Ketobacter alkanivorans: one gene and its partner. Each later gene encodes a partner of the first gene's protein in a complex. Links are inferred from orthologs where the notes say so. Each region holds a gene or a part of one and is shown on either strand. Other genes may lie near its edges. The genes, in order: Kalk_RS19185 and Kalk_RS18575.

Region 1 (3,281 bases):
AGGCCAGCAGACACAACCCCGCGATCAGCATAATCGGCAGCGACGTCAGATCCATTAAGCCCACCAAGGCCCAAGCTACGAGCACAAACACGCCAATAACAATGAGACTGTCTGGTTTAAATGGGTACCTGAAGAAAGCCCCCAACCTATCCCAGAATGGCTGAGCGGTATTAGCGCTGCCCAGATAGTCCAGCTCTTCACCACTGACGAAACAACGGGCCTGCCCCATACCCCCCAGCGTCTCGCCGCTGTCGACGCAGCGTTCGCAAAAGGCAATATGCCGCTTCGGGCTATACCAAAGCGCGGGTTCCAGTGGATGATATTTACAAAATTGACGTGCCATGTGTCCCCCTTATGTGCAAAGTATAGACACAGCGTCACTGCGGAGACAAAGCTTTTCCACCCAGGCACACCCAGAGCCCAAATAAACACCCAATAAAAAGCCCGCCACCGGGAAACCAGTAGCGGGCTTAATCTGAAACCTTACAACTTGCTCGAATTATTTATTCGAAGGTTTCGTCTTTTTCAGCTTTTTCAACCAACAGCGCAGGTGGGTTGAAACGCTCGCCATACTTATCAGCCAGCTCCTGGGCACGGGCAACAAACTTGCGCAAGCCATACTGATTGATGTATTGAACCACTCCACCAGTCCAGGCAGGGAAACCAATACCCATAATGGAACCAATATTGGCATCAGCCACCTTCTCAATCACGCCCTCCTCCATGCAACGCACTGTCTCCAGAGACTGCACAAACAAGAAACGCTCCTGCATATCCTCAAAGGGAATCTCTTTGCTGCCAGCACCAAAGGCTTCTTTCAAGCCCGGCCATAGAGTCTTCTTACCACCTTGCGGATAGTCATAGAAGCCTTTACCGGCCAACTTACCACCACGATCGAATTCATCGATCATACGATCAATGACACCGTCAGTAGCGCCTTTTGGCAGGGATTTGCCTTCTGCTTTCAAAGCAGCTTCTGTTGCCAAACGAATATTACGCATGGTTTGCAGGTTCAGCTCATCACTTATGGCCAAGGTGCCTACCGGGAAGCCAGCTTTAGCAGCAGCCATCTCGATAGAGGCAGCATTCAGCCCTTCGGCCAACATACCCAAGCCTTCATTCACGTATGTACCGATAACACGGGTAGTGAAGAAACCACGGGCGTCATTAACCACAATCGGAGTCTTGCGAATCTGCAATACGTAATCGAGTGCCTTAGCCAGAGTTTCATCAGACGTCTCTTTACCGCAAATAATCTCAACCAGCGGCATTTTGTCGACAGGAGAGAAGAAGTGCAGGCCAATGAAATTGGCAGGACGGCTGGATGCTTGCGCCAACCCGGTAATGGGCAAACTTGAGGTGTTAGAAGCCATCACGCCGGTAGCCAGCATCTGCGCTTCTGCCTCTTGAGTTACAGCCGCTTTCAATTCAACCTTTTCAAATACCGCTTCGATCACCAGATCGCAGCCCTGAAGGTCTTCGGCATTTCCAGTAGGCTTGATCAGGCTCAGAATACCCTCGGCTTTTTCTTTGGTCATCTTGCCGCGAGAGATCGCCTTATCCAGCAATTTCTTGCTGTAGTCCTTACCTTTCTGCGCGTTTTCTTCAGATACATCCTTCAGCACCACTTCAATGCCAGACATAGCAGAGGAATACGCAATACCCGCCCCCATCATACCGGCACCGAGGATACCCACTTTCTTGGTAGTGTGGTGCTCGAAACCTTTAGGACGGCTGCTGCCTTTGCTGATCTGCTGCAGCTGAAAAAAGAATGCCTTAATCATATTGGTGGAAACCGGCCCGATAGCCAGGCTAGTGAAGTAACGACCTTCAATTTTGAAGCCCGTGTCCACATCCACCTGCAAGGATTCCACTGCCGCACTCAAAATCGCTTCTGGTGCAGGGTAACAGCCCTTGGTTTTGTTTTTCAGCATGGCCGGAATCATCGGCAGCTTCATAGCCAGACCAGGATGAGACGGCGTACCACCAGGAACCTTGTAACCTTTGGTGTCCCAGGGCTGCTGAACGCTGGGGTTAGCCTTACAGAAGGCCTTGGCTTTCGCCAACATGTCTTCCGCATTATCTGCCAATTCATGGATCAAACCGGCTTTCAACGCCGCTTCAGGGTTGACCTGCTTACCTTCGAGCAGGAACGGCGCTGCTGCTTCCAAACCCAGCAGTCGGGTCAGACGCACCACACCACCACCGCCCGGCAGCAATCCCAATGTCACTTCCGGCAAACCAATTTTGGTTTTACGATCATTGATTGCAATTCGATGGTTGCAGGCCAGGCAGATTTCATAACCACCACCCAATGCAGCACCATTTATTGCAGCAACCACTGGCGCTTTCAGTTTTTCCAAACGACGCAGCTGATCTTTCACTGCTGTTACGCCGTCCATAAACTCCTGCGCTACTTCTGGAGTCGCCTTGATCAGATCATTCAGGTCGCCACCGGCAAAGAACGTCTTCTTGGCAGAGGTTAAAACCACTCCAGCAAGATTTTCTTCTTTTTCCAAGCGGTCAATGCAATCATCCATGGACGTTTTGTAGGTCGCATTCATGGTATTGGCAGACTGGCCTGGCATATCCATCGTCAATACGACGATGTTATCACTGTCTTTTTCGTAACGAATAGCTTCACTCATTGTTCTTCTCCTGGCCCTTAAACGCGCTCAATGATGGTTGCGATACCCATACCTGCACCCACGCACAGAGTACACAGACCGCGTTTCAAATTACGCCGCTCCAACTCATCCAGAACGGTACCCAGAATCATGCCGCCGGTAGCACCCAGTGGATGTCCCAACGCTATAGAGCCGCCATTCACGTTTATCTTCTCGGCGGGCACGCCGGTGTCTTTCATAAAACGCATAACCACGGAAGCAAAGGCTTCGTTTACTTCGAACAAATCGATGTCATCATAGGTCAAACCAGCCTTGGCCAGCGCTTTGTCTGCCGCGGGGCCTGGGCCGGTCAGCATGATGGTAGGATCGGTACTGGTGATGGCCGTGGCAACGATACGACCACGAGGGGTCAGACCCAGCGCTTCGCCTTTGGCCTTGGAGCCAATCAACACCAACGAGGCACCATCTACTATTCCAGAGGAGTTACCAGGGGTATGAACGTGGTTGATGCGCTCAACCATGTGATACTTTTGCAGCGCCACACCATCAAAGCCCATCTCACCCATCATTAAGAAGGAAGGATTCAAGCTGCCGAGACCTTCTTTCGTTGTTTCCGGGCGCAGGAATTCGTCTTTATCCAGAATGGTCAGGCCG
Region 2 (3,232 bases), 130 kb from region 1 along the record:
ATCCATAAGAGAAATGCGGTAGATAATTATGAAATGGGAACCTACCGCTTTTCTAATTGCGCGCACGACTTCTAATGGGAAACGCATGCGGTTCTCAGCACTGCCGCCCCATTTATCAGTACGCTTGTTCGTGCGCTCGGCCAAGAACTGGTTAATCAGGTAGCCCTCCGAGCCCATAATCTCTATACCGTCGTAGCCAGCAAACTGAGCCAACTCAGCAGCTCGGGCATAATCATCTATAGTGCCCTGCACTCCTTTAGCGCTCATCTTTGCCGGTTTGAAAGGCGTAATGGGCGATTTAATACCAGAGGGAGAAACGCTGTAGGGGGTATAACCGTAACGACCGGCGTGCAGCAATTGCAGTGCGATCTTACCGCCTTCATTGTGAACCTTACCGGTCACGTGGCGATGCAGCACTGCTGTCACCTTGCTATTCATGCTGGAACCGTAGGGCAGAAGGTCACCCCGGCGGTTTGGTGAATAACCACCGGTAACAATGATCCCCACCCCACCACGGGCGCGCTCGGCAAAGTAATTAGCCAGTTTGTCGATATGGTAGAAACGATCCTCCAACCCGGTGTGCATGGATCCCATTAAGACGCGATTGCGCAACGTGGTGAATCCCAGATCCAATGGTTGAAGCATGTGAGGATAGTGCTTGTTCATGTTATCTCCTGAAACAGGCTTTCGTAAGTGCTGATGCAATCCTAGCGCACCTATCTGAATTCGGTAGCCAGGAATAGTAACCCGACTGAACAGTCTGCTTGCTTTCGTTTGCGGAACGTAAAATTCAAGCTGCTCCGGGGAAATGTAACCCCCAGATACAAGAAAGGCGGCCTTTACAGCCGCCTTTTTTACTTACCCTGAAGAGTATTACTTCTCCAAAATGGCTGTCACGCCCTGACCACCTGCAGCACAAATGGAGATCAGACCGCGACCGGAGCCTTTCTCATTCAACAGCTTGGCCAGTGTATGAATGATACGGCCACCGGTGGCAGCAAAGGGGTGACCTGCGGCCAACGAGGAGCCTTTGACGTTCAATTTGCTGCGATCAATGCTACCCAGAATACCGTCACGACCCAGGCGCTCTTTACAGAACTTTTCATCCTCCCAGGCTTTCAAGGTATACAGTACTTGTGCAGCAAACGCTTCGTGGATTTCATAGAAGTCGAAATCCTGCAGTTTGATACCAGCGCGATCCAGCATACGGGGTACGGCATAAGCAGGCGCAATCAACAGGCCTTCTTTTTTACCAACGAAGTCAATCGCGGCTGTTTCGCAGAAGGTGATGTACGCAAGCACCGGAAGGCCGCGCTCTTTTGCCCACTCTTCACTGGCCAGCAGCACAGAAGAAGCACCGTCGGTCAGTGGTGTGGAGTTGGCAGCCGTCATGGTGCCATTTTCTTTATCAAAGCAAGGCTTCAGTGAGGCCAGCTTCTCTAACGAGGTATCGCCACGCATATTGTTGTCACGCTCAAGCCCCATAAATGGCGTCAGCATGTCATCGAAGAAGCCTTCTTCGTAGGCTTTCGCCATATTCTTGTGGCTGTTAAACGCCAGTTCATCCTGCTGATCACGGGGAATATTCCACTCTTTAGCGGTGATCTGGCAATGATCGCCCATGGCCAAACCAGTACGCGGCTCGGAATTGGCAGGAATCAAAGGCATCAGGTGCTTGGGGCGAATCTTACCGATCAGCTTCAGTCGATCCTGAGTGGTTTTGGCGCGATTCAACTCCAGTAAAATTTTACGCAAACCTTCGCTCACACCGATAGGCGCGTCGGACGTGGTATCGGTTCCACAAGCGATACCACTATCAATCTGACCCAGTGCAATCTTGTTAGCAACCAGGATGGCGGCTTCTAAACCGGTGCCACAGGCCTGTTGAATGTCATAACAAGGGGTTTCCGGTGCCAACTGGGTGCTCAGAACAGATTCGCGCACCAGGTTGAAATCGCGGGAATGCTTCATTACAGCGCCACCCACAACTTCGCCCAGCAGTTCGCCCGACAGATTGTAACGATCCACCAATCCATTCAGTGCTGCGGTCAGCATGTCCTGGTTGCTAGCATGAGAATAGGCCGAGTTGGAACGGGCGAAAGGAATTCGATTACCGCCAATAATGGCTACTTTACGAACTTTATCTACTTTCATGGAATGGCTTCCTGTTGAATGCGCTCCTCATCAGGGAGCATAACGTGTTGAGTTGCTTACAATTTAAGAAATCGCATTGGGCTACAATCGGCTTGGAAGCCGTCGTCAACGTACGCAAACTTCGTGGGAGGCTAGTCTACCCAGACTAATCTGTCTCGCATTGGCACAACTGACCTGCAGGCTCTTAATGCGGGTCAATTCAATTTTCAACGCAACTACTTTAATATACGTGCCGACTACCAAGCCAAGTCGCCGATTATTACCTGATCAATCAGGCAATAGCTGATCGCGAAGGGGCGAAACTATACCATATAACGCACAAACACACAGGATCTGACCGATGGCCGATGTTTACGAATCCATGCTCAGCAGCAACGTTGGACGTTCTCTTCTTTCTTCTTTGAACCTGCCCGTTCCCACCCAACTGGAACGTCACTCACAGGCTCAAACTTCATTCGTAACCGGAAACGTTCTTGTTGGCGCAGCCCCCGGTGGCCGCATGGCTGAGTCCATTGCCAGCACATTGAAGGCCAGCAACGCCACGGTTCAAACCCCAAATAATGGCAGCGCCCTGGCAGAAATCCAAGCCGCCGGAGAAAAAGCGGAGCTTACGCTTACCGCTGTGGACTCCTCCGCTGAAGCCGCTAAGTTCAAAGCTCTGATATTTGATGCCACCGGCATCGAAACCAGCGAGCAAACCCGTGAACTGCACAATTTTTTCCACCCCGTCATTCGCAAGTTAAACGACTGCGCTCGGGTTGTTGTTATTGGTTTGCCTCCCGAATCCTGCAAATCCAACCCACGCCAACAAATTGCTCAGCGCGCACTGGAAGGTTTTGTTCGCTCAGTAGCGAAGGAAATCGGCAAGAAGGGCGCAACCTGCAACCTGGTGTATGTGGCCAAACAAGCTGAAAAAGCAGCAGAATCTGCACTGCGTTTCTTCCTGTCGCCTAAATCTGCTTTTGTAGACGCTCAAGTATTGCGCGTCAGCAAAGCCAAATCCGTAGAAGCTGATTTCAACTGGAGCCAGCCTCTGAAGGATAAAGTGGTTCTGGTGACTGGAGCGTCACGCGGCATT

Evidence for each region.
Region 2: the proteins of Kalk_RS19185 (region 1) and Kalk_RS18575 are in contact, whole or in part, in a solved structure (PDB 8BNU), measured with the Escherichia coli proteins. The link is inferred for Ketobacter alkanivorans from one-to-one orthologs.

What each region holds. Positions count from the first base shown.
Region 1 is NZ_CP022684.1:4,478,361-4,481,641, reverse strand. The notes cover bases 77-3,036. They hold Kalk_RS19185 (3-hydroxyacyl-CoA dehydrogenase NAD-binding domain-containing protein), read right to left. Parts: upstream 2,649-3,036; coding sequence 504-2,648; downstream 77-503. Other genes in these bases: Kalk_RS19180 (acetyl-CoA C-acetyltransferase), read right to left, coding at 2,666-3,036; Kalk_RS19190 (tetratricopeptide repeat protein), read right to left, coding at 77-343. Outside these bases: more of Kalk_RS19190, read right to left, coding at 1-76; more of Kalk_RS19180, read right to left, coding at 3,037-3,281. UniProt on the Escherichia coli protein: Catalyzes the formation of a hydroxyacyl-CoA by addition of water on enoyl-CoA. Also exhibits 3-hydroxyacyl-CoA epimerase and 3-hydroxyacyl-CoA dehydrogenase activities.
Region 2 is NZ_CP022684.1:4,343,610-4,346,841, reverse strand. What follows is about bases 15-2,925. They hold Kalk_RS18575 (acetyl-CoA C-acetyltransferase), read right to left. Parts: upstream 2,155-2,925; coding sequence 874-2,154; downstream 15-873. Other genes in these bases: Kalk_RS18570 (3-oxoacyl-ACP reductase), read left to right, coding at 2,495-2,925; Kalk_RS18580 (NADPH-dependent 2,4-dienoyl-CoA reductase), read right to left, coding at 15-666. Outside these bases: more of Kalk_RS18580, read right to left, coding at 1-14; more of Kalk_RS18570, read left to right, coding at 2,926-3,232.